DNA from 2 places in the Streptomyces sp. NPDC050658 genome. Region 2 is predicted to be linked to the other one. Evidence: riboswitches for the same ligand, from Rfam matches in the RefSeq annotation. Region 2 holds a riboswitch; the other holds the start of a gene.
What was found. Region 2 has a riboswitch for glycine ahead of gcvP (aminomethyl-transferring glycine dehydrogenase). Riboswitches for the same ligand answer to the same signal wherever they lie in the genome.
Positions count from the first base shown of each region.

Region 1: it holds a riboswitch for glycine, as region 2 does, so the genes downstream of both, cycA (D-serine/D-alanine/glycine transporter) here and gcvP (aminomethyl-transferring glycine dehydrogenase) in region 2, are expected to answer to the same signal.

Region 1 is NZ_JBITGM010000002.1:446,832-451,220, reverse strand. It holds gene ACIBKX_RS08935 (carbohydrate-binding protein) at 1-343, shown strand, start outside; gene cycA (D-serine/D-alanine/glycine transporter) at 425-1,876, opposite strand; glycine riboswitch at 2,160-2,249, opposite strand; glycine riboswitch at 2,250-2,347, opposite strand; glycine riboswitch at 2,592-2,691, shown strand; glycine riboswitch at 2,933-3,041, shown strand; gene gcvP (aminomethyl-transferring glycine dehydrogenase) at 3,197-4,389, shown strand, end outside.
Region 2 is NZ_JBITGM010000013.1:293,945-298,333, forward strand. It holds gene gcvP (aminomethyl-transferring glycine dehydrogenase) at 1-2,049, opposite strand, end outside; glycine riboswitch at 2,241-2,340, opposite strand; gene ACIBKX_RS35385 (PRC-barrel domain-containing protein) at 2,484-2,855, shown strand; gene ACIBKX_RS35390 (DNA polymerase IV) at 3,445-4,389, opposite strand, start outside.

The DNA of each region.
Region 1 (4,389 bases), on a different contig from region 2:
CACAGCCGCGGAGACCCTGGACCGCGGCCAGAGCGGTGACGGCTATGTCAACTTCCCTTCCGGGAAAGGTGATTCCATCGAGTGGGTGGTGGTTGCCGCCGAGGCCGGTGACCACAGCCTGGGGATCGGGTACGTGCTGCTGTCCGGCGACCGGCCGCTCACCATCACGGTGAACGGGCAGGAGATCGGGACGGAGTCCTGTCCCGTGACGGGGTCGTGGGCGAAGTGGGGAGAGGCGAAGGCACGGGTGACGCCGAAGGCCGGCACGAACACCGTGCGCCTCACCTCCGCGAAGGACGACGGGCCGAACATCGACTACCTCACCGTCACCGCCGACGGCTGAGGCACCGGGTTCCCCGCCGCCATCCGCACGGCGGCGGGGAACCCTTGCCACTGACCTCCGCCGAGGTCATCCTGCCGGAGCTCAGACCGCCGTACGACGGCGCCGCCGCACCGCCCAGGCGATGCTCAGGACGACGAACCACACCGGGGTCACGAGCAGCGCCTCCAGCGTGTCCTCCTTCTGGGTCAGCGCCCAGACGAGGAACGCGAAGAACGCGAACACGACGTAACACATGGGAATGCCGCCGGGCATCTTGAACTTCGAGGCCTCGTGCAGGTGCGGACGGCGTTTGCGGTAGACGATGTAGCTGATCAGGATGATCGACCAGACGAACATGAAGAGCAGCGCCGAGATGGTCGTCACCAGCGTGAACGCCTCGATGATCGAGTCGCCCATGGTGACCATGACGACCCCGGAGAGCAGGAAGACCGCGGACAGGAACAGGGCGTTGGCCGGCACCTTCCGGGAGGTCAGCCTGCCGAACCGGGCGGGCGCGTCACCGTCCTTGGCCAGTCCGTACACCATGCGCGACGTGGAGTAGATGCCCGAGTTGGCGGACGAGGCGGCGGAGGTCAGCACCACGAAGTTGATCACCGAGGCGGCCAGACCCAGGCCGGCCAGCGTGAACATCACGACGAACGGGCTGCGGTCCGCGCTGATCTCCCGCCAGGGGGTGACCGAGATGATCACGATCAGGGCCACGACGTAGAACAGCATCACGCGGACCGGGATCGAGTTGATCGCCTTGGGCAGGTTCCGCTCCGGGTTCTTTGCCTCGGCCGCCGTGGTGCCGACCAGCTCGATGCCGACGAACGCGAAGGTGGCGATCTGGAATCCGGCGACGAAGCCCATGGGGCCGGTGGGGAAGAACCCGCCGTCGTTCCAGAGGTTGGCGAAGCTCGCGGTGGCGCCGCCCGGCGCCTCGAATCCGCGGAAGACCATGACGAGGCCGACGACGATCAGCGCCACGATGGCGACGATCTTGATCAGCGAGAACCAGAACTCCGTCTCGCCGAACGCCTTCACGGTCGGCAGGTTCAGGGCGATCAGCAGGACGACCGCCGCCAGCGCGGGGATCCAGAGCGGGAGTCCCGACCACCAGTACGACACATAACCGGCGATGGCGATGACGTCGGCGATGCCGGTGACGATCCAGCAGAACCAGTACGTCCAGCCGGTGAAGAAGCCCGCCCAGGGGCCGAGGAGATCCGCGGCGAAATCGGCGAAGGACTTGTACCGCAGGTCGGACAGGAGCAGTTCGCCCATCGCCCGCATCACGAAGAACAGCATCGCGCCGATGACCATGTAGACGAAGATCACCGAGGGGCCCGCAAGCGAGATCGTCTTGCCCGACCCCATGAACAGGCCGGTGCCGATCGCACCGCCGATCGCGATGAGCTGGATGTGCCGGTTGGACAACTGCCGGTCGAGCTGCTGCTCGCTCTGCTGCTCGCTTTCGGGCGGGGACGTCGGTCCTGCCCCCTTCTCGGGCGGGGGAGCGGTGGTCGAGCCGGTGGCACTGCTTTCGGGCATGGGGCGAACCTCACGGAACGAACGGGCAGATTGATCCAGCCCGTGGGCAGGCGGCGGCGCGGTCGGCCGATCGGCCGGGACCGGTACGGACGGGGCCGACGTGCCCACGAGGAGGGGGGCCGGGCCGGCTGAGAGCCGGGACCGGCGGGAAGCCGGTGGAAGACCGAGGGTCAGCCGGGACGCCGACAGGCGGAAGGCGGCCAGAGGTGGGGTGGCGGAACAGCCAACGGAGGCTCCTCGCGGATCGAGCACGGAACGGACACCCGTGCGGGCCGAGTGAGCCTCCCCCTCTGTCATTGGCCTGAGAGCTTCACCGCGCGACAGGCGGCTTGCACCGTGGGCGAGACGCCGGAGCGTCTGCTTTCCAGAGTTGCCTGCCCGAGCGGTAGGGATGCCTGAGAGTTTCCGGGGAGGTGTTGCTCCTTCGGCGCCCGGGGCTGGCTGACCCGGTGCTCTCCCGCTGCGGGGTGAACGGCAATCGCCGTGAGGCTAGGCCCCCTTTCCGTGAGCGGTCAAGGGATGGCAGCGATCATTCGCCACTACTCGGGAGTACGTCGGTGTCGCCCGCCCCGAATCGACGTTTGCGCAGCTCAACGGCCACACCCCCGAGGGGTGTGCGTGCCAGGAGTACCTCGGGGGCGGGCACTTGACGGATGCTTCAACCTGCCCGTACGTTGCGTGGCGAAGAAGCGCACAACCGAAAAAATTCCGCTGACGATTCTGTGCGGGAGAGCTCATGTCCCCGAAGGGGAACGTGGCGCCGAAGGAGCAAATCCTCCCCGGAAACTCTCAGGCATCCCTACCGCACGGCGCAGGCGGACTCTGGAAAGCAGACGCTGCTCTGGCGTCTCGCCCACGGTGCAAGCCGCGCCCAGCAGCGCGCGGTGAAGCTCTCAGGCCAATGACAGAGGGGGAGGCACACTCGACCGCACGGGCGTCCGTTCCGTGCTCGACCCTCGAGGAAGCCTCCATGGTCTGCCGCACTCTCCGTACTTCTCGCAATCGCCGTATTTCCCGCACCCTCCGCACTTCTCACAACTCCTGAATCACGCCGCTGGAACCGAAGCGGGAGAGCCCACGCCCTCTGCGAACCTTCGCAAGGGACGTGGCGCCGAAGGAGCAACCTTCCCCGGAAACTCTCAGGCCCCATGACCGCTTCGGTGAGGCAACTCTGGAAAGCAGACGCTGTTTCGGCGTCTCGCCCACGGTGCAAGCCGCGCCAGCAGCGCGCGGTGAAGCTCTCAGGCCATATGACAGAGCGGGGAGGTCACCCATCCTTGGCGCCGCGCGCGGCGCCACCCCAGCAGGGAGCCTCCCGACATGACCGCACCCCGGTCCGCCGCGTCCGGCACGTACAAGTCCAGCGCCACGCCCGGTGAGTTCGCCGCCCGTCACATCGGCGTCAGCGAAGCCGACCGCGCCAAGATGCTCGCCGAAGTCGGCTACCCGACCCTGGCCGAACTCATGGACGCCGCCGTCCCGCACGGCATCCGCAGCACCACCGAGCCGGACCTGCCGCCCGCCGCCACGGAGGCCGAGGCACGCGCCGAACTGCTAGGGCTCGCGGCCCGGAACACCGTCGCCGTCCCCATGATCGGCCTCGGCTACCACGCGACGATCACGCCCGCGGTGATCCGGCGCAACGTCCTTGAGGACCCCGCCTGGTACACCGCCTACACGCCGTACCAACCGGAGATCAGCCAGGGCCGGTTGGAGGCGCTGCTCAACTTCCAGACCCTGATCGGCGACCTCACCGGACTGCCGACCGCCAACGCCTCGCTGCTCGACGAGGGCACGGCGGTCGCGGAGGCCGTCACCGTCATGCGCCGCGTCGCGGGCCGGAAGGGCGGGTCGCGCGTCCTCGTCGACCGCGACACCCTGCCGCAGACCCTCGACGTACTGCGCACGCGTGCGGCCGCCGCGGGCGTCGAGGTCGTGGAGATCGACAGCGCCGAACCGCTGCCCGAGGGCGAGTTCTTCGGCGTGGTCCTGTCCTATCCCGGCTGCTCGGGCGCCGTCCGCGACCTGCGCGAGGTGACCGCGGCGGCACGGGCCCGCGGCGCGTTGGTCACCGTGACCGCCGACCTGCTCGCGCTCACCCTGCTCGTGCCGCCCGGCGAGTTCGGTGCCGACATCGCCGTGGGTTCGTCGCAGCGCTTCGGCGTCCCGCTGTTCTACGGAGGTCCGCACGCCGGATACATCGCGGTCCGGGAGGGACTCGAACGCCATCTGCCCGGCCGCCTCGTGGGCGTGTCCGTGGACGACGCGGGCCGTCCGGCGTACCGCCTCGCCCTGCAGACCCGCGAGCAGCACATCCGCCGCGACAAGGCGACCAGCAACATCTGCACCGCCCAGGTGCTGCTCGCCGTCGTCGCATCCATGTACGCCGTCCACCACGGCCCGGAAGGCCTGACCGAGATCGCCCGCCGCACGCACCGCCACGCCGCGCGCGTCGCCGACGGCCTGCGGGCGGGCGGCACCACCGTCGTGCACGGCGCGTTCTTCGACACCGT
Region 2 (4,389 bases):
GTCGACGTAGACCTGGCCGCCGGCCTCGTGCACCTCGGCGCAGATGTCGGCGACGTGCTCCTCGAAAACACCGTGCGTCGAGGGGTACGTGATCATCAGCACGGACAGCTCGTCGCGGTGCTTCTCGATCTTGGCACGCAGATCGGCGACATCGATCTCGCCGTCGTCGGCGGTCTTCACGACAACGACCTTCATGCCGGCCATCACGGCGCTCGCGGCGTTGGTGCCGTGCGCGGAGGACGGGATGAGGCAGACGGTGCGCTGCTCGTCGCCGTTGGCACGGTGGTAGCCGCGTACGGCGAGCAGACCCGCCAGCTCGCCCTGCGACCCGGCGTTGGGCTGCAGCGAGACCTTGTCGTACCCGGTGACCTCGGCGAGCCGCTCCTCCAGCTCACGGATGAGCGTGAGGTAGCCCTGCACCTGCTGGGCGGGCGCGAAGGGGTGCAGCTGGCCGAACTCGGGCCAGGTGACCGGCTCCATCTCGGTGGTCGCGTTGAGCTTCATGGTGCAGGAGCCCAGCGGGATCATGCCGCGGTCGAGCGCGTAGTCGCGGTCGGCCAGCTTGCGCAGGTAGCGCAGCATCGCGGTCTCGGAGCGGTACTGGTGGAAGACCGGGTGCGTGAGGTAGTCGTCGGAGCGCAGCAGCCCGGCGGGCAGGGTGTCCTCGCTGGCCGCGTCGAGCGCCTCGACGTCGGCCTCGACCCCGAAGGCACTCCATACGGCGGCCAGTTGCTTGCGCGTGGTGGTCTCGTCGCAGGCGAGGGAGACGTGGTCGGCGTCGACGAGGTGGATGTTCACGCCGCCTTCGCGGGCGGCGGTCACGAGCTCCTCGGCCTTGCCCTCGACGCGCACGGTCAGCGTGTCGAAGTACGCGCCGTGGACGACCTCGACGCCGCCGGCGGTGAGCCCCGCGGCGAGCAGCGTCGCGTAGCGGTGGGTGCGCCGCGCGATGGACTTGAGCCCCTCGGGCCCGTGGTAGACGGCGTACATACCGGCCATGACGGCGAGCAGTACCTGGGCCGTACAGATGTTGCTGGTCGCCTTCTCGCGGCGGATGTGCTGCTCACGGGTCTGCAGCGCGAGGCGGTAGGCCTTGTTGCCGTCGGCGTCGACGGAGACGCCGACGAGCCGCCCGGGCAGGCTGCGGGCGAACTTCTCGCGGACCGCCATGTAGCCGGCGTGCGGACCGCCGAAGCCCATCGGGACGCCGAAGCGCTGGGTGGTGCCGACGGCGATGTCGGCGCCGAGCTCGCCGGGCGAGGTGAGCAGGGTGAGCGCGAGCAGATCGGCGGCGACGGTGACCACGGCACCGATCTCGTGCGCCTGGTCGACGACGGGCTTGATGTCGCGTACGACACCGGAGGCGCCCGGGTACTGGATCAGTACGCCCACGACGCCGCGCTCGGCGACCTCGGCGGGGATGCCGTCGCTCAGGTCGGCGACGACGATCTCGACGCCGGTGGGCTCGGCACGGGTCTGGATGACGGCAATGGTCTGCGGCAGCGCATCGGCATCAACAACGAAAACCCCGTCCTTGACCTTGCTCATGCGCCGCGAAAGGGCCATGGCCTCGGCGGCGGCGGTCCCCTCGTCGAGCAGCGAGGCACCGGAGGTGGGCAGCCCGGTCAGCTCGGCGACGACGGTCTGGAAATTGAGCAGGGCCTCGAGCCGCCCCTGGGAGATCTCGGGCTGGTACGGCGTGTAGGCGGTGTACCAGGCAGGGTTCTCCATGACATTGCGCAGGATGACGGGCGGCGTGAAGGTCCCGTAGTACCCGAGCCCGATCATGGAATCGAGCACCTGATTGCGATCGGCGAGGGAGCGCAGCTCCGCGAGCACCTCGGCCTCGGTGCGCGCTCCGGGCAGGTTCAGCGCTTCGGCGTTCTTGATCACATCCGGCACCGCGGCGGCGGTCAGCTCGTCGAGCGAGCCGTACCCGACCTGGGCGAGCATTTTGGCCCGCGCTTCCGCATCGGGCCCGATGTGCCGCTGCTCGAAGGGGATGCCCTGCTCGAGCTCGGAGAGCGGGATGCGATGGGTGGTGGTCATTGCGGAGGCCTCCTGGTCTGCACGACCTGCGAGGGGTACCACGGCGCGGGTACCCGGACGGCCTCCCCCTCTGTCATCTCAACCTGAGAGCTTCACAGGCCCGCCCAGTCCTGGACAGATCTGCTTTCACCGTCGGTGAGGAAGGGTCCCGAACGTGCCCGCCCGACGCCCGCCCTGCTTTCCAGAGTGACCTCGTCCGTGCGGTACAGGTGCCTGAGAGATTCCGGGGAGGATTTGCTCCTTCGGCGCCTCCGAGAACCAGGTTCCGGAGAGCTCTCCCGCACGGGGTCGACAGCCACCGCCAGCCTACCAGCGAGGACCGCGCCCGATCCCTCGAGTGGCCGCCTGCCCCGATGTGCTCTTTCGTAGTGATTACGAGCGAATAAGGATGAGTTACGCGCCATTTCGACAAACTGCGACCAGTTGGAGGGCCCGTGCAGACCGACATCGATCCGCGCAACCTGATCGGCCGCAAGGCGTTCGACCGGAACGGGGCCAAGATCGGCACGATCGACGAGGTCTACCTCGACGATGCCACCGGCGCCCCGGAGTGGGCCGCGATACGCACGGGCCTGTTCAGCCGCGACGCCTTCGTCCCCCTGGAACCCAGCGAGGTCACGACGGAGGGCACCCTGCGCATCCCCTTCGAACGCTCCTTGATCAAGGACGCCCCCGACTTCGGAGTAGGCCGCCACCTCTCCCCCGAACAAGAACTCCAGCTCTACCACCACTACGGCCTGGACATCACCCCTCCCCCACCCCCGGACAAAGACTTCGGCAACATCGCAGGCGAGGACACCCTCTAACCCAGGCCCCACACCCACCCTCCGCCGCCCCCAGCCACTCCCCACATCCCCAGGCCACGGCCGTCACGGACAGACCTCCCACACAACTCCCCCACCCCCTAGCCCGCCACCCTCGCTGCGGACCGCCGCTCCACACAGCTCCCCACCCCACCCCGCCGCCCTCGCTGCGGCCAGCCCACTCCGCACGGCTCTCCCCCACCCCCTAGGCCCCCGCACTCACCCGCGGGCAACCGTTCCGCACAGCTCCCCCCACCCCCTAGGCCCCCGCCCTCGTTGTGGGACGCCGCTCCGCACAGCTCCCCCCACCCCCTAGCCCGCCGCCCTCGTTGCGGAACGCCGCTCCGCACGGCTCTCCCAACCCCCAGGCCCCCGCCCTCACTGTGGGCAACCGTTCAGCACAGCTCCCCCCCACCCCCTAGGCCCCGCCCTCGTTGTGGGCAGGCGTTCCGCACGGCGGAACGGGTGGGCACAACGCACAGCGCCGAGCGCCGACGAAAGCGGCAGCACGCACACGCCGACCGCAGGTCACCCCAAGCCACAGCCCAGCCGACCGCAGGTCACCCCAAACCCCGGCCCAGCCGACCGCAGGTCACCCCAAACCGACCAACGGCAACGGATCCGCCGCCTCCAACTCCGCATCATCGACCCGAAACGTCCGCACCCGCCCCGGCGCAGACCCCGGCGTCTCGAACCGCACAGTCACCCGCCCAAGCCCGCTCCCCTGCACCCACCCATGCCCGAACCGCGCATGCCGAACATCGTGCCCCGCAGCAAACCGCCGCTCCCCAAGCGGCACCTCCTCGACAACCCCGGCCTCCTCCACGACGGCCTCCGCCACCTCCACCCCCGAGGAAGCCTCCCGCTCAAGGCCCCCGGCCAGAGCCTGCGCCTGCGCCTGCGCGAACAAATCCTCCTGCGTGTAATCCGCAAGCCCCGTAACCCCCACCCCCAGCAACCGCACCCCACCCGTAGTGTCCACAGACTCCAGCAGCCGAGCAGCGGCCTCCCGCACGACCCCCGCATCATCCGTAGGCCCCCGCAACGTCTCCGACCGCGTAAGCGTCGAAAAATCGAACCGCCGCACCTTCAGCACGATCGTCCGCCCCGAATGCCCCGCCCCCCGCAACCGCTCCACACACCGATCCGCGAGCCGAGCCACCTCCCCCCGAACCCGCACCCGGTCATGGATGTCCACGTCGTACGTGTCCTCGACGCTCACCGACTTCGTGTCCCGCTCGGCCACCACAGGCCGCTCGTCCCGCGCCAGCGCCATCGCGTACAGCGCACCCCCATGCGCCTTCCCCAGGAGCCGTACGAGCTCGTCCTCGCCCGCCTCGGCGATCTCCTCCACCGTGGTGATCCCGGCCCGCCGCAGATGGTCCCCCGTGGCCGGCCCGACCCCCGGCAGCGTCCGCACCGTCATCGGCCCCAGCAACGCCCGCTCGGTCCCCGGCACTATCAGCCGCAGCCCGTCCGGCTTGGCCTCCTCCGAGGCGATCTTGGCCAGCATCTTGGACGCGGCGAGCCCCACCGA